Regions from separate parts of the Bacillus sp. Marseille-P3661 genome, predicted to be linked through region 3. Evidence: riboswitches for the same ligand, from Rfam matches in the RefSeq annotation. Region 3 holds a riboswitch; each other region holds the start of a gene.
The links. Region 3 has a riboswitch for S-adenosylmethionine ahead of metK (methionine adenosyltransferase). Riboswitches for the same ligand answer to the same signal wherever they lie in the genome.
Positions count from the first base shown of each region.

Region 1 (5,977 bases), on a different contig from region 3:
ATTTTATGAAAGAAGAAAATGTATTATTTCCAATGGCTGAAACTTTTCTAAGTGATGAGGAAAAAGAGGAATTAGCAAAGAAATTTGATTCTGTAATATAATACTTGCTTACCTTTGGACTATTTAAATGTTAAATTTATAAAACACATTAGATGAATGATTAACCATCTAATGTGTTTTTTTAATAGAATAATATCAAAGATGCTTAACGCATAATTAAGGTCCTTTTTTTATATCGATCCGTATGTGAATTTTAAAGCGAGAGCTATCCCAAGTATTTCTAACTAGAAAGTTGTATTTTTTCCTTGTATCTGAAGTGTATTCATGTACAATAAATTCATTATAGGTTAAAGCTATTTAAATTTTACATTTAAATAAAAACTGTTAATTTGTTTAATAAAGGAAGGTTTATCACCATGAAAGAAACTTTGATGCATCTTAAGCCACAAATAATGGAGATTTTTGAGCATCTTCACACACATCCTGAAGTGAGCTTAAAAGAATTTGAAACAACAAAATATGTGACTTCAATATTAATGAAAAATAATATAGATGTTAAAACATTCGATGATTTCCCTGGGGTAGTCGGTGAAATTGGAGAAGGCCCTTTCTGTGTAGGAGTTAGAGCGGATATTGATGCGCTATGGCAACAAGTTAATGGGGTTTTTTGTGCAAACCATTCATGTGGCCATGATGCACATATGACCATTGCTTTAGGAACGATGCTCCTGCTTAAGGAATTAAAATTTAGTCCAACTGGTAGAATCAAATATCTTTTTCAACCCGCCGAGGAAAAGTCAGTCGGTGCGCTAACATTCATTGAAAAAAATTTAATTGATGATATCGATTTCTTATATGGTGTCCACCTTAGACCGGCAGAAGAGGTAATTGATGGTCAAGCATCTCCTGCAATTTTACATGGTGCAGGCCAATTTATGTATGGTGAAATAATTGGAGAGGATTCACATGCTGCACGACCGCATTTAGGTCAAAATGCAATTGAAATTGGTGCAGCGTTAGTACAAGAGCTAAATAATATTCACTTAAACCCTATGGTCCCACATTCGGTAAAAATGACGCAGTTTTCCGCAGGAGGAGAAAGTCAAAATATTATTCCAGGGTATGCTCAATTTAAAATTGATTTAAGAGCTCAAACAAACGAGATCATGTATGAGCTAAGAAATCGAGTGGATCATATCGTTGAATCGCTCAGCAATCTTTATAATGTAGAGATAAAGCTAGTTACAAAAGGAGAATTTTTTGCTCCAATCGTTGATCCAGAGGCGATGAAGATTATGCAACAGTCAATTTGTGAGGTTTTAGGTGAAGAAAACCTAGTGCCACCTATTATTACTCCAGGTGGAGAGGACTTTCATTTTTATACATTGAAACGTCCACAACTCAAAGCAACCATGCTTGGACTTGGTTGTGATCTGAAACCAGGTCTGCATCATCCAAACATGACATTTAATGTTGAGGCAATACTATCTGGAATTGAAATATTAGCCAAAGCTGTTATCTATACATTTGCTCACCAGAATAATCTTAAAATTAATAACAAATAAAAAAATCTAAAAAAACAATTGACTTACTAAATAACATACTCTATAGTAGTACTTAATTAAATAAGCTTATCAAGAGTGACGGAGGGAACAGGCCCAATGAAATCCGGCAACCATCAATTCGTTGAAAGGTGCTAAATCCTGCAGGTGCATTTAGTACCTGAAAGATAAGGTTAAGAACGTTATTAAACTCTTTTTCCTTGTCGGAAAAAGAGTTTTTTTAGTTAAATTACAAAATTTCCAAGGGGGAACTATAGTGAGTAACGATATTTTGTATAAAGGATCTTATTTCTCAAGAATAGGTGAGCTGGGAGATTTAAGTGCAGACGCATTTAAAGCGTTCTTGAATTTTGACCAAAAAGCATTAGCTCCAGGTAAATTATCTGGTAAACTAAAAGAATTAATAGCCGTTGCCGTTGCCCATGTAACAGGCTGCCCGTATTGCATCGAGGTTCATGTTAAAAATGTTAAAAAGCAAGAAGCTACAAAGGAAGAAGTTGCGGAGGCTATCTTTGTAGCAACAGCATTAAAAGCAGGTGCTGCATTAGCACATAGTGTCAACGCACTAAATACATATGATGGTCAAGGAGATAACGAATTATATAAATCTTCTTATTTTAACCGTTTAGGTGAATTATCAAAGCTTAATCCAAGTGCTTTCCAAGCTTTTGTAAAATTTGATCAAGAGGCATTAAAACCAGGATTATTAAATAAAAAGGAAAAAGAACTAATAGCCGTTGCTGTTGCCCATGTAACTGGTTGTCCGTATTGCATTGAGCTTCATACAAAGGGTGTTAAAGATGCCGGAGCTGACAAAGAAGAAGTGGCAGAAGCAATTTTTGTAGCGACAGCATTGAAGGCAGGATCAGCAATAGCGCATAGTGTTAATGCTTTAAATGCATTTGATAAATAATAGGAAATTAGTTGACTTAAAGGCAATTTATAGTATATACTCCTTTTATGATTTAAAATGCTAACAATTTAATTGGATAAAGAAAACTCTTATCAAGAGTGACGGAGGGAACAGGCCCTATGAAGTCCGGCAACCATCAAACAATCCTAGTTTGTAAGGTGCTAAATCCTGCAGACTTTAATGTCTGAAAGATAAGAGGAGGTCCCCCCTCTTCTTATGAAGTGGGGGTTTTTATGTTATTTTAATACAATTATTTTTATCGAGTTTTATTGCTAGTTGTATAGTGAATTTCACTAATCTTTTGAATCGTTAAATAGAGTTTATATATTTGCTTAGGAGGAATCACAATGACAAAAGAATTTAATACGTATGACTTAGAGACTGTATTACTGCATGGTGGACAGTCACCAGATCCAACTACTGGTTCACGTGCGGTACCAATCTATCAAACTACTTCATATGTGTTCCATAATACAGACCATGCACAAGGACTATTTTCACTTGATGAAGCTGGTAACATCTATTCAAGAATTGGAAATCCGACTGTTGATGTATTTGAAAAAAGGGTTGCACTTCTTGAAGACGGTGTAGCTGCTGTTGCTACTTCATCTGGGATGGCTGCCATTGCTTTAGCAATTATGAATATTGCTCATGCGGGTGACGAGATTGTTGCAGCAACTAATCTATATGGTGGTACCTATAATCTATTTGCTATTACACTACCTAAATACGGAATTAAGGTTAACTTTGTAGATCCAACTGACCCAGAAAATTTCCGAAAGGCTATTACAGATAAGACAAAAGCAGTTTATGGGGAAATTATTGGAAACCCTAGCTTACATGTTCTTGACGTTGAAGCAGTTGCTGATATTGCGCATGAAGCGGGAGTTCCATTGATTGTCGACAGCACATTTGCAACACCATACCTTTGTAAACCAATTCAATGGGGTGCAGACATTGTTGTTCACTCCGCAACGAAGTGGATGGGCGGTCACGGAACATCAATTGGTGGTGTTGTAGTTGATGGTGGACGATTTAATTGGAATAGCGATAAATTCCCTGGTTTTACTCAACCAGACCCAAGTTATAACGGAATTGTCTATGCAAACGAATTTGGTACATTAGCTTATATTACAAAATTAAGAGTTCAACTACTACGTGACTTTGGTTCATGTCTAAGTCCACATAATGCATTCCAATTATTACAAGGTCTTGAAACACTTCATCTTCGTATGGAAAAACATGTTAGTAATGCACTTGAAGTTGCGAACTTCCTGAAAAACCATCCAGCGGTTGAGTGGGTTTCATATCCAGGGCTTGAGGAGCATCCTGCTCATGAATTAGCGAAGAAATATTTACCGGACGGTGCTGGTTCAATTGTAAACTTTGGTATTAAAGGCGGCCGCGACACAGGTAAACAAGTTATTGATAATATCGCGTTATGGTCACATGTAGCGAATGTTGGTGATGCAAAGTCGTTAATCATCCACCCAGCCTCAACAACTCATCAACAATTATCTGCTGAAGATATGAAGAAAACGGGTGTAACAGAAGAGCTAATTCGTTTATCAGTTGGTATTGAGTCGGTAAGAGACTTAGTAAATGACTTAGATCGAGCATTCTTTGAAGCGACAGGCATTTCAACTAAAGGTAATGTGAAAGGTGAAGTTGCAGTCAATGATGAAGGTGTGATTCGTTGGGCATTACAATCACCATTTTTACAAGAAGAAATTGATGGAAAGCTTGTTCAACGCCCTAAGAATTTAGCAGTAGTAGGTTTAAGTGGCAATCCGGCTCGTCCAAGTTATCGATTAGCAAGAAAAATGCAACGCTTGGGCTATAAAATCATTCCTGTAAATCCGAGAGAAACTGAAGTTCTTGGTGAACAAGCATACCCAGATTTAAAATCAATACCGGGTCCAATTGATGTTGTTCAAGTATTCCGTAGTCCTGAAGCTGCAATTGAAGTTGCGAAGGAAGCGGCAGAAGTAAATGCTCGAGTATTTTGGTTACAAGAAGGTGTTATCTCACCTAAGGCCGTTGAAGTTGCAAAAGAAGCTGGTTTAGAAGTAGTACACAATCGTTGTACGTATAAAGAAACACAACGTTTACGCGGTACGATCGTAACGTTTGCTTGCGAACTATAAAAAATAAGAAAGCAAGGGATGCTTAAATGAAAAAATTAATAGGATTCGTTTTAAGTGCCTTGTTACTAGTAGGTGTGGTGGGCTGCTCAAGTGATGCAGCCCCTAGCACCTCTGAAAACAAAGGCGATGGCGTAGAAAAGCCGAAGAAGATTGTGCTAGATTACGCTTATTACTCCCCAACTAGCTTAGTACTTAAAGAGTTTGGCTGGGCGGAGGAAGCATTTGCGGAAGATGACATTGAAGTTGAATTTGTATTGAGTCAAGGTAGCAACAAAGCTCTTGAATTTTTAAATAGTAATAGTGTTGATTTTGGCTCCACAGCAGGTGCGGCAGCATTAATGGCGAAAGCTAAAAATGCTCCAATCCAATCGGTTTATATTTATTCAAAACCAGAATGGACAGCACTAGTAACAACTGAGGATTCTAGTATTGGAGCAATTGAAGATTTAAAAGGCAAAAAAGTAGCAGCTACAATTGGTACGGACCCTTACATTTTTTTACTTCGTGCCTTAGATCAAGCAGGTTTAGCTGAAAGCGATATTGAACTAGTAAGCTTACAACATGGTGATGGTGCATCAGCTTTAACGACAGGTCAAGTAGATGCATGGGCAGGATTGGATCCGCATATGGCCAGAGTTGAAGTTGAAACGAATGCCGAGTTATTCTATCGAAATACTGAATTTAATACGTATGGCACTTTAAATGTACGTAATGAGTTTGCAGAAAAATATCCGGAGCAAGTGAAAAAGGTAATTGAAGTCTATGAAAAAGCTAGAAACTGGGCACTGGAAAATCCTGAGGAATTAGCAGAAATCCTTGTAAAACATGCGCAAATTTCTCCTGAAGTTGCCAAAATTCAATTAGAGCGTAATGATTTCTCAGCACCTGTTCCTGGTGATAATCAAATTACAGCGTTAGTATCAGCAGGCGAAGTATTACAAAAGAGTGGGATTATTGAAGAAAATGTTGATGTTACAACTTTGGTTAAAGAATTGATTAATCCAGATTTTGCAAGTGAAGTAATAAACTAAAGTTTTAAGGGTGCTGTGACAGTACCCAACATTCTATATCTTGTGCAAGCGCCTAGCCTCTTGGGGCTGGTCAAGGCGCTTGCGCTTTTCAAAAAAGAAAGGGGAACCATCTCAATGGAAAGAAATAGTGTGCCAGTAACCCAAAGTCTTCCGCTAAAAAGAAAAAAAACTGTTCAATTATCTAATAAATTAGTACCTGTTTTATGGGGAAGCATTCTTCCATTGATCTTATTGATTGTTTGGGAGTTTCTAAGTAGAATTGGAGTTTTTCCAACGCACTTATTACCAGCCCCAACTTCAATTTTGGGTAAAATTAATGAAATG
Region 1 covers NZ_LT965954.1:377,629-383,605, reverse strand. The annotation lists gene C1724_RS12855 (hemerythrin domain-containing protein) at 1-101, shown strand, start outside; gene C1724_RS12850 (M20 peptidase aminoacylase family protein) at 417-1,565, shown strand; SAM riboswitch class I at 1,629-1,736, shown strand; gene C1724_RS12845 (carboxymuconolactone decarboxylase family protein) at 1,819-2,475, shown strand; SAM riboswitch class I at 2,562-2,673, shown strand; gene C1724_RS12840 (PLP-dependent aspartate aminotransferase family protein) at 2,823-4,622, shown strand; gene C1724_RS12835 (aliphatic sulfonate ABC transporter substrate-binding protein) at 4,649-5,653, shown strand; gene C1724_RS12830 (ABC transporter permease) at 5,768-5,977, shown strand, end outside.
Region 1: it holds a riboswitch for S-adenosylmethionine, as region 3 does, so the genes downstream of both, C1724_RS12840 (PLP-dependent aspartate aminotransferase family protein) here and metK (methionine adenosyltransferase) in region 3, are expected to answer to the same signal.

Region 2 (5,977 bases), 290 kb from region 3:
ACAAAAAAATTATCGAATTGAAACATTAGGTATTCATGGTGGATTGCAATTAGATGAAGGAACACGTTCTCAAGGTACGGCTATATATCCTACAAATGCATATTTGTTTAAAGACACAGAACATGCGGCCAATTTATTTAATCTTTCCGAATCAGGTTATATCTATACAAGAATACATAATCCAACAAACACAGTGTTTGAAGAGAGAATTGCTCTTCTAGAAGGTGGTGTGGGTGCTCTTTCTGTATCAAGTGGTTCTGCAGCTATTACGATGGCTATTCAGAATATTGCCGAAGCTGGTGATGAAATTGTCGCCGCATCGACTCTTTATGGGGGAACATATAATTTATTCACACAAACGCTGCCGAAACAAGGTATTAAAGTGCATTTAGTTGATCCGACAGATCCGGAAAATTTCCGTGCAGCAATCACTGAAAAAACGAAAGCAGTGTTTGCAGAAACAATCGGAAATCCTAGCTTACAAATTTTAGATATCGAAGCGGTAGCGAACATTGCTCATGAAGCAGGTATTCCTTTAATTGTAGATAATACGTTTGCAACACCTTACCTTTGCCGTCCGATTGAGTTTGGTGCTGACATCGTCGTACACTCGGCAACAAAATGGATTTGTGGTAATGGAACAACATTAGGTGGAGTAATCGTTGATGGTGGAAAGTTTGATTGGAATTCACCGAAGTTCCCAGGTTTTACAACTCCTGATCCAAGTTACCATGGATTGGTTTACGCTGAAGCTTTAGGAGCTATTGCATATATTATTAAAGCGCGCGTGCAATTGTTACGTGACATGGGACCTGCGTTAAGTCCATTTAATGCTTTCCAATTAGCTCTAGGACTTGAAACATTACATGTACGTATGAAAGAGCATATTTCCAATACACGTCAAGTTGTAGACTATTTAGAAAAGCATCCAGGTGTTGAGTGGGTTCTACATCCGGAAAGTGACAGTCATCCTTCCAAGGATTTAGCTAAGAAATACTTCCCTAAAGGTGCCGGTTCTGTTCTTATTTTTGGTATAAAAGGTGGAAGAGTAGCTGGGCAAAAGCTGATTAATTCTGTTGAGCTTTGGTCACATGTAGCAAACGTCGGAGATTCAAAAAGCTTAATTATTCATCCAGCAAGTACAACACATTCGCAGCTAGATGAGGAAGGCTTAAAGAGCGCTGGAGTAAGAGAAGATTTAATTCGACTTTCAGTTGGTATTGAGAATGTCGAAGATCTTATAGAAGATCTTGAACAAGGATTAGAAAAAGCAACAGGATTACGATCACAAGCGGCGGCAAAGTAAAAGTATTATAAATATTTAAACAGTTATTCCGATATAGCAATTGTTGTTGACACCCAAATATAGAAATGCTAAAATTTCAATCGTGCTTATAAAACAATCAACCTAAATAAAAGTTTAATAGAATATAGTAAAACTCTTATCAAGAGAGGTGGAGGGAAGTGCCCGATGAAACCCGGCAACCGTCAAGGAAACTTGAAATGGTGCCAATTCACACAAAGTAATTTACTTTGGAAGATGAGAGAAAGGTTACAACATGAAGCCTTTCTGCTTGTCTGCAGAAAGGCTTTAATTTTTTTAGAATAAAAATACTAAGTTTCATTTAGGTGATAAAAATTGCGTTTAACCTAGTTCCATTAATGCAATAATAGGTATGAGAGAAGGTGGGTCGCAACATGATAACACTAAAAGGGATACAAAAAATATTTAAATCAGCCAGTGGTCTTGTCAATGCCGTTGACAATGTAGATTTACAAATCAGCCAAGGCGAAATCTTTGGAATTATCGGCTATAGTGGTGCAGGTAAAAGTACGTTAATACGACTTTTAAATCGTTTAGAACAACCGACAGCCGGGTCCATTGAAGTTGCTGGGCGAGACTTAACAAAAATTGGTGGAAGTGACCTAAGAAAAGCTCGCCAAGAAATCGGGATGATTTTCCAGCACTTTAATTTATTATGGTCAAGAACCGTTCGGGATAATATCGCGTTTCCTCTTGAAATTGCCGGTGTTGGGAAAGCGGAACGTCTAAAAAGAGTGGACGAGCTCATTAAGCTAGTAGGCTTAGAAGGCCGGGAGAATGCCTATCCTTCACAGCTAAGTGGCGGACAAAAGCAAAGAGTTGGGATTGCGCGTGCATTGGCAAATCGCCCGAAAGTACTGCTATGTGATGAAGCAACATCAGCTCTTGATCCGCAAACAACTGACTCTATTTTAGACCTGCTTGTTGATATTAACGAGAAACTTGGGCTGACGATAGTATTAATTACACATGAAATGCATGTCATCCGCAAAATTTGTCATCGTGTAGCTGTAATGGAGAATGGTCGAATCGTTGAACAAGGTGATGTTTTAGAGGTATTCCGAAAACCACAGCAATCCATCACAAAACGTTTCGTTCAACAAGTAACAGAGCCAGAGGAAACAAAAGAGACTATTGAGCATTTATTGGAAAATTACCCGAATGGTAAAGTTGTCCAACTTACATTTGTTGGTGAAGAAACAGAACAACCATTAATTACGTCTTTAATTCGTAATTTCAATATTAATGTTAATATACTTCAAGGGAAGATTTCACAAACACAAAATGGTGCTTATGGTACGTTGTTTGTCCATCTTGAAGGTAATAATGATGAGGTTGAAAAAGCAATTTCATTCATCCGCGAGCACCAAGTTGAAGTGGAGGTGATTGAACATGCTTGAAACCACACTACCTAATGTGAAATGGGATAATATGTGGGAGGCAACTGTCGAAACACTTTATATGGCAGGAATATCGGTACTTCTAACATTTATATTTGGTATTTTACTTGGATTACTATTGTTCTTAACATCAAAGGGTAACATTTGGGAAAACAAATTATTAAATGGGATTATTGCAGCATATGTCAATATATTCCGTTCAATTCCGTTTATTATTCTTATTATATTGCTAATTCCTTTTACTAAATTTTTAGTAGGTACAATGCTTGGAGCTAAAGCTGCGTTACCAGCATTAATTATCGGTGCTGCACCGTTTTACGCAAGAATGGTAGAAATTGGACTGCGTGAAATTGATAAAGGTGTTCTTGAAGCTGCTAAGGCAATGGGAGCCAAAACGAGTACGATCATTTTTAAAGTGCTGCTGCCAGAGTCAATGCCAGCGCTTGTATCAGGCATAACGGTAACTGCAATTGCTTTAGTTGGTTATACTGCGATGGCTGGTGTAGTTGGCGCAGGTGGATTAGGGAATCTGGCTTATTTAGAAGGATTTCAACGAAATAATAATGATGTAACGATGGTGGCAACAATTTTAATTTTAGTTATAGTATTTATTCTTCAGTTTATTGGTGACGCAGTCACTTCTAAAATAGATAAAAGATAATTTAAACAATAGTTGGAGGTTAGTCAGTTGAAAAAATTATTACTTCTTTTAAGTACATTATTTGTAATATTTGCGCTTGCAGCATGTGGTGGTGGCAATGATGCTGAAGCACCAGCAGAGGAAACACAAGAAAATGCAGGTGCTGATCAAGAAGAAACAACAGAAGCTAAAAAATTAGTCGTTGGTGCATCTAATGTACCACATGCAGAAATTTTAGAACAAGCATTACCGCTTTTAGAAGAGAAAGGTATTGAGCTTGAAATCGTTCCTTTCCAAGATTATATTTTACCGAACCAAGCATTAAACGATGGTGAATTAGATGCAAACTATTTCCAACACGTACCTTATTTAGAGGCACAAAAAGCTGAATTTGGTTATGACTTTGCTAATGCTGGTGGAATTCATATCGAACCAATCGGTGTGTATTCAAAGAAATATAAATCACTTGAAGAACTACCTGATGGCGCAAAAATTATTATGAGTAACTCTGTGGCGGACCATGGACGTATTTTATCAATGCTTGAAGAAAAAGGATTAATCACATTAGCTGCTGATGTTGACAAAACAACTGCGACTGTTGATGATATTGCTGAAAATCCAAAGAACTTAGAATTTGTTGCTGATGTAGAAGCAGGTCTTTTACCACAAGTTTATAATAACGACGAAGGCGATGCAGTATTAATTAATGCGAATTATGCGTTGGATGCTGGCTTAGATCCTGCAAACGATCCAATTGCAGTTGAATCACCAGAAAACAATCCATATGTTAACCTAATTGCTGTGCGTAGCGGTGACGAAAACCGTGAAGAAATAAAAGCTTTAGTTGAAGTTTTACAATCAGAAGAGATTGCAAACTTCATAACAGAAACATATAAAGGTGCTGTAATTCCTGCAAAATAATAAATCGTTATTTTAAAGAAGTGATTAGCGTCGGCTAGTCACTTCTTTTACTTTTAAAAATGATTGTCTATATGGAAACAACTTCACGGTTTCTTTTTTAAAACGATTGTGGAAAATAACTCTGTAATGCTGAAAGAAAGGTGTGAGCAGAATGGATATGCAACATCAGGAATTTGCAAATTATACGGAAGCGACTCTCCATGATTTCAAGGCTGGCTTAGGTACTTTTACTCAAAAGATGCCTAACATTGCAGAGCACTTTAATGCTTTAACAGAAGCTTGCTTTAAAGGTGGAGTTGTTTCAGAAAAAGAAAAGCAAATGATAGCTTTGGGAATTAGCGTATTTTCCCAAGATGAATATTGCATTATTTATCATCTAAAAGGATGCTTAGATCAAGGATGTACAGAGGAAGAGATCTTAGAAACTGTAGGAGTATCTTTAGCGTTTGGCGGTGGAGCCGCTATGAGCCAAATTGTAACACTTGTACAGGATACGATGGACGAGTTAACAGAGATTCAGCAATAGTGAGTTCTTTTGTCAAGAGGGATTTATCATGACTCCTTTCTCTTGATAGGAGATATAGTAGGAATGTGGTCCACCTTTAGTAGGTGGACCGTTTTTCATTTTCAAGAGAAAGAAAATCTGTCTGGGTTATGGAAAAACCCCTTTCATGAGACGAATGAAGAGGAAACCGAGCAGAAAAAGGCGTCGGAACCCTCTTCATAAGGCGAATGAAGAGGAAGCGGAGCAGAAAAAAGCGGTAGAACCCCCTTCATAAAGCGAATGAAGAGGAAACAGAGCAGCAAAAAGTGGCCTAACCCCCTTCATAAGGCGAATGAAGAGGAAACCGAGCAGAAAAAAGTGGCGGAACCCCCTTCATAAAGCGAATGAAGAGGAAACAGAGCAGCAAAAAGCGGCGGAACCCCCTTCATAAGGCATATGAAGAGGAAACAGAGCAGCAAAAAGCGGTAGACCCCCCTTCATAAGGCATATGAAGAGGAAACAGAGCAGCAAAAAGCGGTAGACCCCCCTTCATAAGGCGAATGAAGAGGAAACCGAGCAGAAAAAAGCGTCGGAAACCCCTTCATAAGGCGAATGAAGAGGAAACCGAGCAGCAAAAGGTGGCGAAACCCTCTTCATAAGGCGAATGAAGAGGAAACAGAGTAGAAAAAAGCAGCGGAACCCCCTTCATAAGGTGAATGAAGAGGAAACAGAGTAGAAAAAAGTGGAGGAACCCCTTCATAAGGCGAATGAAGAGGAAACAGAGCAGAAAAAAGCGGAGGAACCCCCTTCATAAGGCGAATGAAGAGGAAATAGAGCGGAAAAAAGCGGTAGAAACCCCTTCATAAGGCGGATGAAGAGGAAACAGAGTAGAAAAAAGCGGTAGAAACCCCTTCATAAGGCGAATGAAGAGGAAACCGAGCAGCAAAAAGTGGCGGAACCCTCTTCATAAGTCAAATGTCAAAAAAATTCCAACATTAATCACACAATTGAAATCCACGACGAGATTCCCAAAAACATAATTAAGCTCTTATTTAAAGCGAATTAGCGGAATTTTATGCAAATAAAAGCTGAAGCAACCACAGCCATGCTGAAGAGCAAAAGTCAATAGTTAACACGGTATAGCCACTTTGTAGATATTCGGTAGGACTATTAAAATAAAGAAGTGGTAAATAATTTGAGGGGAATGA
Region 2 covers NZ_LT965953.1:324,179-330,155, forward strand. The annotation lists gene C1724_RS01480 (O-acetylhomoserine aminocarboxypropyltransferase/cysteine synthase family protein) at 1-1,306, shown strand, start outside; SAM riboswitch class I at 1,440-1,547, shown strand; gene C1724_RS01485 (methionine ABC transporter ATP-binding protein) at 1,699-2,724, shown strand; gene C1724_RS01490 (methionine ABC transporter permease) at 2,717-3,385, shown strand; gene C1724_RS01495 (MetQ/NlpA family ABC transporter substrate-binding protein) at 3,413-4,285, shown strand; gene C1724_RS01500 (carboxymuconolactone decarboxylase family protein) at 4,443-4,811, shown strand.
Region 2: it holds a riboswitch for S-adenosylmethionine, as region 3 does, so the genes downstream of both, C1724_RS01485 (methionine ABC transporter ATP-binding protein) here and metK (methionine adenosyltransferase) in region 3, are expected to answer to the same signal.

Region 3 (5,977 bases):
GCTTGACCTAGCATATCTCTACCAGTTATCGCGATAGGAATTGCCTCAGCTTGAATCGGACTCGGCTCTTCAAATCCCATATTTGATAAAGCTTGTAAAACTTCTTTACTGATATTAAAATCATTAAAATTACTCATAAAAAGTTCCCCCTTATTTTTTTACATATTATTTACATATAATTTACTTTTATTTCTTGTCCTCAGCAGAACATAGCCTTTTCGAATGTATGTTAATTCAAAGACCATTAGCATTACCTCTTATTATTTTTTCCTAATGTTCATTAAAAATTAAGAAATTATTTGGTTGAAACCTAAAACAACGGAAGCCCTACCTCTCTCCCATCTTTACGGCTCCTCGGCCGCGCCACTATGAATCAGGATTTTAAAAAACCAAAAACAAGTACTTACTTCTAGCGACTCCTCTCTCCAAAGATTTTTTAGTAAATAATTTTAAACAATTGGAATGATTTGTTAAATTAGAAGAAAAAAGTTGAATAAACTAAGAAGATTTTTCAAGAAGGTAATGTATGAAAGCCGAAGTTAAAAAGCTCTAGCCCAAATTAGATTAAAATATAAGCCATTATCTTACAATACATTTTCTCTTACAAATAAAAAGTGATACTTTTAGAGAAAAGTATCACCCTTTATCTACAGTCAATTATGCCTTTTGAACGTTTGCAGCTTGTGGTCCGCGATTTCCATCAACGATTTCAAAAGTAACGTTTTGGCCTTCATCTAAAGACTTAAAGCCTTCGCTTTGAATAGCTGAGAAATGTACGAATACATCATCTCCACCTTCAACTTCGATAAATCCAAAGCCTTTTTCTGCATTAAACCATTTAACTTTACCTGCTACCATGGGAAAATTCCTCCATTATATTATAATTATCACCATAAGTGTTTATTTACATAATTTTCCGTTACAAGCATCAAAAAAGTCGTAACTAGAAGAGGACAACATAAAAATCGCCCACACTTCTGTAGTTACGACTTACGAGGTATATCCAAATTATTAATAAACGAACTTAATAGCGTACTTTAAATACTATCGTATATCTTTAATAAAGTCAATTCTTTTTACTTTTATTTGAAATTATGTTTACTATGGTTTTCAACAACTTGTAACATTTTGGTCGTCTCGCTCATTTCACTTTCACAAATAGGACACACGGGCTGTTCACTACTTTTAAAGTTATCCCTAACCCAACAATTACACTCATTGGATGTACATTCCCATACTTTTGTTTCCTCTGTGACAACCTCTTCAACGTTTCTTCTACCGAATGCCATTTCAACACACCTTCCATTGATTAGGCTCAATAATGAACCTACCTATAGTAAAAAAATAAACTTATTATAAAAACAACAACACATCGTGATGTAGTTTATAATAAGTAGATATAAATATTGGTCCCTTTATTACATTATAACCTAAAATTGGCATTTATACCAAGAAGCTAAAAATATCTCTAAAAAAATATGAAAAAGGATAAAAAGTAGCGCCACTAACGCTTTTTTATCCTCTTAAAAAAATATTATAAAGCTTCACTTTTTAGAGCTTCAGCCTTATCTGTAGCTTCCCATGGCACATCAATGTCAGTACGACCAAAATGACCATATGCAGCAGTTTTCTTATAAATTGGGCGACGTAGGTCTAACATTTTAATAATTCCAGCTGGACGTAGATCAAAGTTATTACGAACAACTTCAACTAATTTTTCTTCAGAAACTTTACCAGTTCCAAATGTATCAATCGAAATTGAAACAGGATGTGCTACACCGATCGCATAAGCAAGTTGCACTTCACATTTCTCAGCAAGTCCTGCCGCAACAATATTTTTTGCAACATACCGAGCTGCATAAGCAGCAGATCGGTCAACCTTTGTAGGGTCTTTACCTGAGAAAGCACCCCCACCATGACGTGCATATCCACCGTAAGTATCTACAATAATCTTTCGACCTGTTAAACCAGCATCCCCTTGAGGACCACCAATTACAAAGCGGCCAGTTGGGTTAATGAAATACTTTGTGTTTTCGTCAATAAGCTCGCTTGGAACAACCGGCTTAATCACATGTTCTATTAAGTTACGTTTAATTTGTTCTAAAGTAATTTCCGGATGATGTTGAGTAGAAATAACAATTGTATCAATGCGTTTTGGTTTGTCATTTTCATCATATTCTACAGTCACTTGTGTTTTACCATCAGGGCGTAAATAAGGAAGAATATCTTTTTTACGAACCTCTGTTAAACGACGTGCTAATTTATGTGCTAATGAAATAGGAAGTGGCATCAATTCAGGTGTTTCATTACAAGCAAACCCAAACATTAAGCCTTGGTCTCCTGCACCAATTGCATCAAGTTCCTCTTCAGTCATTTGTCCTTCACGTGCTTCTAATGCTTTGTCTACACCCATGGCTATATCTGGTGATTGTTCATCAATTGATGTTAATACTGCACATGTTTCATAGTCAAATCCATACTTTGCACGAGTATAGCCTATATTTTTCACAGTATCGCGAACAATTTTGGGAATATCCACATATGTAGTAGTCGTAATTTCTCCAGCTACCAAAACTAACCCCGTAGTAACAGATGTTTCGGCAGCTACACGTGCATTAGGATCATTAGCCAAAATTGCATCAAGAATGGAATCTGATATTTGGTCACAAATCTTATCTGGATGTCCTTCTGTAACTGATTCCGAAGTAAATAAACGACGATTTTTTGTCATTTTTTTAATGTACCTCCTATTAAAAATCGATTATCAAGTTAACGGTACTCATTCCCTTTTTTAAGAGGTGGTTATAACAAACTTGATTATGGCTTTTGCTATTTGATTTAGTGATTAGTGATTAACATTAGAAAAACTTGCTCTGTAAGTCCTTTAGCATAGCTTTAGTTTTCCTTATACTATCATCCGGAATAACATATTAATTCAGATAGTATAATAAAAACCTTTCCATTTTTGAGGAAAGGTTTGAAATGTCTTAGCCTTTCACTCTTATCGTTCAAGGCGAATTGCCTTGCCACAGGTTAGCACCTTATAACTATTATTAGGTTGTTCAATTAATTTTTACTTATGAGTAAAAATTAAATTACCATTAATAGTCTCGGTTGCCGGGTTTCCTAGGGCCTGTCCCCCTCCACCAACTCGGGATAAGAGAGTATCCGTTCCGCCCTATAATATCGCAGGGTATACAGCTTGTCAATTAATATCCACCAAAAATAGAAAAAATTAGAAATACTTATACTGGCCTTATAGGTTATGCTATTTGGACAAATCGTTATCTCCTTTATATATAAGATTGAATAGTTTTGATTAATTTTTTCCTTATTATATAAGCAACCATATTCACTTTACGAGTTCAAATGACATAAGCTATATTTAAACCGAAAATTAAAAAAATTAACAAATCAGTGAAAGAAATCACAAATAGTATAGACTATTAATTTGAATATGTTATACTAATCAACATAAAGAATAAGAATAAGCTAAAATTAAAAAAGGATGGTTTTGTTTATGAATTCAGTTAGCAATCGCATCGAATTAAAGGATGTACTTAGCGGGGCAAATGTACATCATAATCCTTCAGTTCCAGTATTAGTTGAAAAAACTTTAGCCCGCGGAGAAGGCGTCTTAACGTCAACTGGAGCCATTTGTGCAACTACTGGAAAATACACTGGCCGCTCACCAAAAGATAAATTTATTGTTGAAGAAGCATCTTCAAAAGACAGCATTGATTGGGGTTCCGTTAACCAACCAATCTCACCTGAGGTTTTCGATGCATTATATCAAAAAGTGTTGCACTATTTACATGTTCAAGGCGAAATATTCTGTTTCAAGGGTTTCGCAGGTGCAGATCCAAAATACCGTTTACCAATGCAAGTAATCAATGAATCTGCTTGGCATAATCTGTTTGCACACCAGCTATTTATCCGCCCTACAGAAGAAGAACTTAAAACACATGAAGCTGAATTTACAGTTATTTCTGCGCCAAACTTCAAAGCTGATCCTGCTGTTGATGGTACAGCGTCAGAAACATTCATTATTATTTCATTTGAACGCAAAGTTGTCCTAATTGGTGGTACAGAATATGCAGGCGAGATGAAAAAATCAATTTTTTCAGTAATGAATTATTTATTACCAGAAAAACATGTTTTACCAATGCATTGTTCTGCTAACGTTGGCCAAGAGGGTGATGTTGCTTTATTTTTCGGGTTATCTGGAACCGGTAAAACAACCCTTTCTGCTGAGGCAACTCGTCGCTTAATCGGTGATGATGAGCATGGTTGGTCAAACAACGGTGTCTTTAACATTGAAGGCGGATGCTATGCAAAATGCATCAATCTTTCTCAAGAAAAAGAACCGCAAATTTGGGATGCTATTCGTTTTGGCTCTGTCTTAGAAAACGTTGTACTTAATGAAAATAGTAGAATAGCAGATTATGATGATGCTACATTAACTGAAAATACTCGTGCTGCTTATCCTATGCAAGCACTTGATAATATTGTAGACCCTAGTATTGCTGGCCATCCAAATACAATCATCTTTTTAACTGCAGACGCTAGTGGTGTATTACCTCCAATCAGTCGTTTGACTAAAGAACAAGCAATGTACCACTTCATCAGTGGATATACGAGTAAATTAGCTGGAACTGAGCGTGGAATCACAGAACCTCAAGCTGTATTCTCTACTTGCTTCGGTTCACCTTTCTTACCAAGAGCAGCTTCAGTTTATGCAGAAATGCTTGGAGAAAAAATTGATCAATATCAGACAAGTGTTTTTCTTGTTAACACTGGCTGGACTGGCGGAGAATATGGTGTAGGGAAACGTATGAATCTTTCATATACAAGAGCGATGGTTCGCGCAGCACTAGAAGGAGAATTAGATGCTGTTGAGACTGTACAAGACCCTATTTTCGGATTACAAATTCCTTTACACTGCCCAGGTGTACCTGATGAAGTTTTACAACCAATGAAAACATGGGCTGATGAGGCTGCATATGTACAAAATGCAACTGAATTAGCTCAAAAATTCAATGAAAACTTCAGCAAGTTCTCAGGTATCTCAGAAGATATTAAAAACGCTGGTCCATTAGTAAAATAATTTTTAAAGAAGGTATTCTGCCTGTATTCACAGGTAGTATACCTTCTTTTTTTATTTTTCATTCATCCATTTTGTCAATTCACGTACTACCTTCCGATTGATTTGTGGTGGGAAATAATGTGTATGATCATGATATATCCAACTAGAAAAGGGATGGTTATGCTCTAGTAACTTTTTTTCTAATAAATAGGCGTGATCAACCGAGACATTTTGGTCTTTAGCACCATGAATAATTAATACTGGAGCCTTTAGTTCTTCGATAAAATTAAGAGGTGTTCTCCAGCTATATCGATCCGGAACCTTCTCAGGTGTGCCACCAATTACTCTTTTCATCATCCTTCTTAAGTCTACTCTCTCACGATAGGTAAGGGCCATATCTGATACGCCCCCCCAAGTCACAAGCGACGTAATATCCGGCCGTTCTATTCCTACAGTAAGCGCCATTACTCCACCACGTGAAAAACCAAATACATGGAGCTTTTCATTATTGACAAGTGGATGTTGTTTTAATAGATCTAATGCATATAATGCATCTTTTCGGTCTTCTCCACCGAAGTCTTCAAAGCCCTCTCCTCCGCAATTACCTCGATAAAAAGGAGCCATTACAACAAAACCCTCTGAAGCAAATTGTGTAATTCGCGCTAAGCGTACCATCCCTACATTTTTAATACCGCCACGTAAATATAAAAAACCAGGAAATAATCCGGTCTTATCATTAGATTTCCATGTTGGTTCCGCTAAAAATCCCTTTACCTTTAATCCATCACTTATATAAGTTACTAAATAAACTTCAATCCGTGGATGTGGTGAAGGATATTTTTGTTTATAAATGATTTCACCATTTTCCAACGTAAATCACCGCTCTTCTCT
Region 3 covers NZ_LT965953.1:618,847-624,823, reverse strand. The annotation lists gene C1724_RS02815 (DEAD/DEAH box helicase) at 1-137, opposite strand, end outside; gene C1724_RS02810 (cold-shock protein) at 658-858, opposite strand; gene C1724_RS02805 (cold-shock protein) at 1,083-1,289, opposite strand; gene metK (methionine adenosyltransferase) at 1,535-2,731, opposite strand; SAM riboswitch class I at 2,999-3,163, opposite strand; gene pckA (phosphoenolpyruvate carboxykinase (ATP)) at 3,521-5,107, shown strand; gene C1724_RS02790 (alpha/beta hydrolase family protein) at 5,159-5,956, opposite strand.

Region 4 (5,977 bases), on a different contig from region 3:
ATCCCACCTGAGACTTCAGTACCACCTGAAAAATTAATGATAGGTAGTTTACGCTGGCCAACCACCTCTAAAAACCAGCGCCATGAAAGAGCATCCCATGGTTCACCTGTTGAACCAAGTATTCTTAGAGAGGAGAGATCGTGCTTTTGTACCCATTCGTCACCTTTAAGCATTAAAGTTCGAATTGCAGTTGGGGCAGTTCCGAAAATATTGATTTTATGGTCAGCAGTTAATTTCCATAACCGATCTGGGTTAGGGTAATCAAGGCTTCCTTCATAAAGAACAACCGTTGCACCAAAAAACGATGCCCCAAGGAATAGCCAAGGTCCCATCACCCAGCCCATATCAGTTAACCAAAAGATTCTATCTCGCGGTTTTATATCAAAGCAAAAATACATGTCAAGCGTAATTTTAATTGGGAAACCGCCATGTGTATGGACAGTTCCTTTTGGTTTTCCAGTTGTACCTGATGTATAAACAATCATAAATGGATCATTTGTATCCATCACTTCAGTGTCTACACTTAGTGAGGACTGATAACTATCCCATAATAATTCATTATTATTTAAAGAGATATCGCTGTTCAAGTGTGGGATCACAATCGTATAGTTTACGGACGGAGTAAACTTTACCGCTTCCTGTGCTGTTTTTCGCATAGGAATCTTTTTACCTTTTCGGTAATACTCATCTGCTGTAATGAGTATCTTTGCATTACAATCGACCAAACGACTTGCAATAGCATCAGCACCGTATCCGGAAAAGATAGGGACAACAATTGCTCCAATTTTCGCGCATGCGAAAATAGTTATTGCCACTTCTGGTAGAGGAGGCAAGTACATTCCGATACATGTTCCTTTTTTTACTCCAAGTTGGATAAGGTAAGCAGCTATTCTATTAACCTCGTGATCTACTTCCGTATAACTAAGCGTCCGCTGCCGGCCATCTTCGCCTTCCCAAATAATCGCTGGCACATCAGCGCTATCACGGTGTAAATGTTTCTCAATACAATTAGAGTAAAGATTTAGCTTTCCGTTTTTAAACCATTCCGTGTGGGCAATCCCTTTAGAATAATCCATTACCTTTTCGTAGTTCTCATACCAATTAATCTGTATTTCCCTTAAATAAGTGGAGAAAAACCAATTCGGATCTGCAGCTGATTTTCGGATCAAGGTTTGATAGTTTACTAGACCATACTTTTCTATGAAATTTGTTATGTTGGCTTGTTGTATTTGCTCAGTTGACGGATACCAAACAGTTTCGCTTAGATCCTGTCTAGAAATAGCCATGATTGCATCTCTCCTTATTAAAAAATTGCTGTTTGAATAAATCTAGTAAGCTTTACGAATTTAAAACAGCATTGGCTAAATTGTAGATAATCATGTCGTCTGTAGGCGGATTATGCAGGCCTGCACGCACATCGCGGAAATGCCGCTGCAACGGGTTTTGTGCTGAAAGACTTCTAGCACCTACAATTCGCATGGCTAGATCTACTACAACATTCGCACTGTTGGTTACGATATGTTTTGCAGCGGCAAGCTCTGAACCTAGTAGATGTCTTTGATCAGGATAGTCCACCCATTTCCTAGCAACTGAATACAGTACTTCTCGTGCTTTAAATAATTCTAGTTCGATTTCGCCAATTTTTCTTCGAACTTCTGGAACTTCGCTAATTGGGCCAGGTAATGTAGTTGGACGATAGTTCGTTGCAAATGTAACCGCATAGTCTCGTGCAGAAAGTGCAACTCCTAAATATACAGCCGGAATTTGTAGATACCAACCTTTTGGTGAAGGTTTTTTTATATCTTCTACGACAAGTAAGGCATCGTCCTTTACTAGGACATTATCTAAAATTAAATCATCACTCTTTGTACCTCTCATTGCTATGCTGTCCCATGTTTCTTCAATTGACACACCGTCCAATTGGTGATCAATAAGGATAAATCCTTTTTTTCCTGTAGAGTTAATGTCTACAGTTACGATTGAATAGTCAAGTGCCACAGCCATTGATGTAAAGGATTTTCTGCCATTTACACGCCAACCATTGTTTTCTTTTGTTGCAGTTGTTGTCGGAATTCCACCTCTGGAGGGGCTACCTGTTGCTTGTTCCGATTGTGCTAAATTAATTAATGCTTTTTCATTCACAATTAGATCACATAATTTAGCAAAGCTTTCTTCTTTCCAGTTTCGACTTTCGGCTGCTTCAAGTATAACGCCTAGTTGCCAGCCCAATGATAGGGCTGTAGGTGCATCGCCGGTAGCAAGTTTTTCTTGAATTAATAAATAATCATATAAATTGATACCAGAACCGCCGTATTCTTGAGGAACCGTAAGTGCCAGGAAATTATTTCGTTTAATATCCTCAAAATTTTCATACGGGAATGTTCCTTTGGCATCTATTTTCGCCGCTCTTTCTTTAAAGGCGGCAGCTAGGACTTCTGCTTGTTCCAATAAAAGTTGTTGTTGCTTTGAGGTTGTTAATTGTTGATAGGTTATAGTCATTTGTTTTCCTCCAATTATTATTGAACAATATCTTATAAAGCATATAAAACAAATGCGAATAGTGTATTTTATAGGGGAGGTTTAGTTGTTTTTGAGAAAACTCATAAACTTGTAAAAAAAAGTCCACTTCCGATGACGAAAGTGGACTTTTGCTCCATTTTACACTCTCTCATCTTTCAGACATTGATGTCTGCTGGAATGAGCACCTTTCTTAATCAATTGATTAAGCGGTTGCCGCAGGATCGTTGGACCAGATTCCTCCCCTGACTCTTGATAAGACATTGTTACGTATGAATTTGTTAGTCAAACTATAAATGACTTTCTAAAAATTGTCAACGCTGATTGATAAATTTAAATTATTAAAATATTTTTTTAATTTTTTGTTGACAGACATTTCAATTCCATGTATATTTTGGATTAAATTCAATAACAAGTTTTCTTATCCAGAGAGGTGGAGGGACTGGCCCTTTGAAGCCTCGGCAACAGACTATTTAAGTACTGTGCCAATTCCAGCAGGCAATTTTTGCTTGAAAGATAAGAGGAGATATATGCGAGTGCATAGTAGTCAAACCTCTTCTTTTCTTTTAAGAAGAGGTTTTTTTAATGCAAAAAAGTACCAAATAGCAGTGCCTGATAGAATTCTTGTTATTTAATAAATATTTTTCCTGGGAGGAAAAGAAATGACTAAACAAATCATCTTAAATGCGTTTGAAATGAACAGTGCGATGCACAATTCACATGGATTATGGAAACATCCAGAAAATAAGCGTCATCGGCGCTACAAAGATTTAGATTATTGGATTGACTTGGCAAAGCTATTGGAGCGGGGGAAATTTGATTCAGTGTTTTTCGCAGATGTACTCGGAATCTATGATGTTTATCAGGCCAGCAAGGCTCCATCGATTCGAGACGGGCTGCAAGTTCCTTTAAATGATCCTGCCATGCTTGTTTCGGCAATGGCTGCTGTCACTGAAAATCTGTCATTTGCTGTTACTGTTAGTACGACCTATGAACCACCATTTGGAAATGCAAGACGTTTTTCAACGTTAGATCATTTGACTAAAGGAAGAGTTGCATGGAATATTGTTACTTCATATTTACCAAATGCAGCCAAAAATTTCGGGTTAGAAGATATGATCAAACATGATGAGCGCTATCAAATTGCAGATGAATACTTGGAAGTTTCTTATAAGCTGTGGGAGCAAAGCTGGGAAGATGATGCAGTAGTGGAAGATGTGGAACATCACACGCTTGTCGACCCGAGTAAAGTCCATGAAATTAATCATGAAGGGACGTATTTCAATGTGGAAGGACCGCATTTAAGTGAACCTTCCTTACAGCGCACACCAGTCTTGTTTCAAGCAGGCACGTCTAATAGCGGCCTAGAATTTGCTTCTAAACATGCAGAATGCATCTTTGTGGGTGGACCAACACCTGAAAGAATTCGGGAGTATACAGCTGACATTAGAAAACGTGCCGAAAAACATGGACGCAACCCAGAACATATAAAAATTATTTCATTTTTAAACGTGGTTGTAGCAGAAACGACTGAAGAAGCGGAACGGAAATTTGAAGAATATAACAAAGTTTGGAGCGCCGATGCGGCTAAGGCTCAGTATGGTGCAAGCGGATACGATGTAGCTGAATTTGAAAGCCTTGATCCAAATGAGCCATTTGAATATAAAAAGTCAACTGAAGGTGGGCATTATAAAGCAGCCACTTTAACAAAGGATGCGCCAAAAAAATTAACAGTTGGTGAAGTACTGAACCGCTTTGAATCGATAGATCGCAGTAGTTATATTGTTGGTAATCCAACAGAAGTAGCAGATGCGATCCAACACCAATTTGAGGTATCTGGTGTGGATGGGTTTAATTTAAATCATTTAGTCACGCCTGGTGATTTGGAAGCTTTTGTTGATTTAGTAATTCCAATTTTACAGGAACGAGGCTTATACAAAAAGGATTATGCCAAAGGAACATTTCGTGAAAAATTGTTTCCGCAAGGTAAGAGTGTTTTACCTGATGATCATCCTGGCGCAAGTTATAGACGGGAATATGCTGAGAAAAAGTAAGTACTTTTAAGAGCTAAATAGAAATGTGAACAGGAAGTGGGGAAACATCTTGTGATTGAATTGAAAAATATTACAAAAGAATTCAAAAGTAAAACAGGACGTATTGTAGGGGTTGATAATGTTTCCCTTACCATACAAAAAGGTGAGATATTCGGTATTGTAGGCTATAGCGGTGCTGGTAAAAGTACGTTGCTGCGCTGTATGAACATTCTTGAACGACCAACTTCGGGTGAAGTGATTATTGATGGGGTTGACTTGCTAAACCTTTCAAGTAAGAATCTTCGAAAAGCAAGGCAATCTATAGGCATGATTTTTCAAGGCTTTTATTTAGTATCATCCAAAACCGTTTTTGAAAATGTTGCGTTTGCGCTGAAAGCGGCGGGAGTTGACAAAGGTATCATTGAAGAAAGAGTGAATGAGTTGCTTGAACTAGTGGGTCTTAAGGATCGAATTCATCAATATCCGGCCCAATTAAGTGGCGGACAGAAACAAAGGGTAAGTATAGCTCGGGCATTAGCTAATAATCCAAAGGTGCTGCTTTGTGATGAGGCAACATCTGCCTTAGATCCTAGCACAACAAAATCCATTTTATCGTTATTAAAAAAAATAAATAAAGAATTAGGGTTAACCATTGTGATCATTACTCATGAAATGGAGGTTGTAAAAGAGATCTGTCATCGCTGTGCTGTTATGGAAAACGGGAAGGTCGTAGAGCAAGGTGCAACTTATGACATCTTTTCAGATCCGACGAACCCACTAACGCGAAAATTCATTCAAACGATTCTAAACTTTGACTTACCTGATAAGTTGCTAGAAAACGTTAGAGGAACATTGATAAGGCTACAGTTTTGGGGAGATATGGCAGCTGAAGCGGTGGTTTCAGATATGCTCCAGACATATCCTGTTCAAGGTAATATTCTTCATGGAAAGGTGGAATATATTCAGGATGTGCCATTAGGTATATTTATTATGGATCTGAATGGTGAATCGCAGGCTCTAGAAAATGCAATCAATTATCTTCGCAGCCGCGTAAGTAAAGTGGAGGTGGTTGCATATGAGTAGCTTGATCGAACTATTACCTGAATTAAATGTTGCGTTTTTTGAAACGCTTTTAATGGTTGGGATTGCATTGTTGGTAGCCATTCTAGTGGGCATGCCATTAGGTATTATTCTATTTGTAACAGATCGCGGTTTGTTTTTAGAAAATAAATGGATCAAAACCTTTGTAGGAATTCTCATTAACTTAATACGTTCTGTTCCGTTTATTATTTTGCTAGTATTTTTATTACCTTTTACACAGTTTTTATTAGGAACGACAATTGGACCATTGGCTGCATCTGTTTCTTTATCGGTCGCGGCAATTCCTTTTTATGCGAGAATTGTAGAGTCATCTGCTAGGGAAATAG
Region 4 covers NZ_LT965958.1:125,837-131,813, forward strand. The annotation lists gene C1724_RS23265 (AMP-binding protein) at 1-1,286, opposite strand, end outside; gene C1724_RS23270 (acyl-CoA dehydrogenase family protein) at 1,339-2,499, opposite strand; SAM riboswitch class I at 2,666-2,779, opposite strand; SAM riboswitch class I at 2,936-3,040, shown strand; gene C1724_RS23275 (LLM class flavin-dependent oxidoreductase) at 3,180-4,571, shown strand; gene C1724_RS23280 (methionine ABC transporter ATP-binding protein) at 4,623-5,633, shown strand; gene C1724_RS23285 (methionine ABC transporter permease) at 5,620-5,977, shown strand, end outside.
Region 4: it holds a riboswitch for S-adenosylmethionine, as region 3 does, so the genes downstream of both, C1724_RS23275 (LLM class flavin-dependent oxidoreductase) here and metK (methionine adenosyltransferase) in region 3, are expected to answer to the same signal.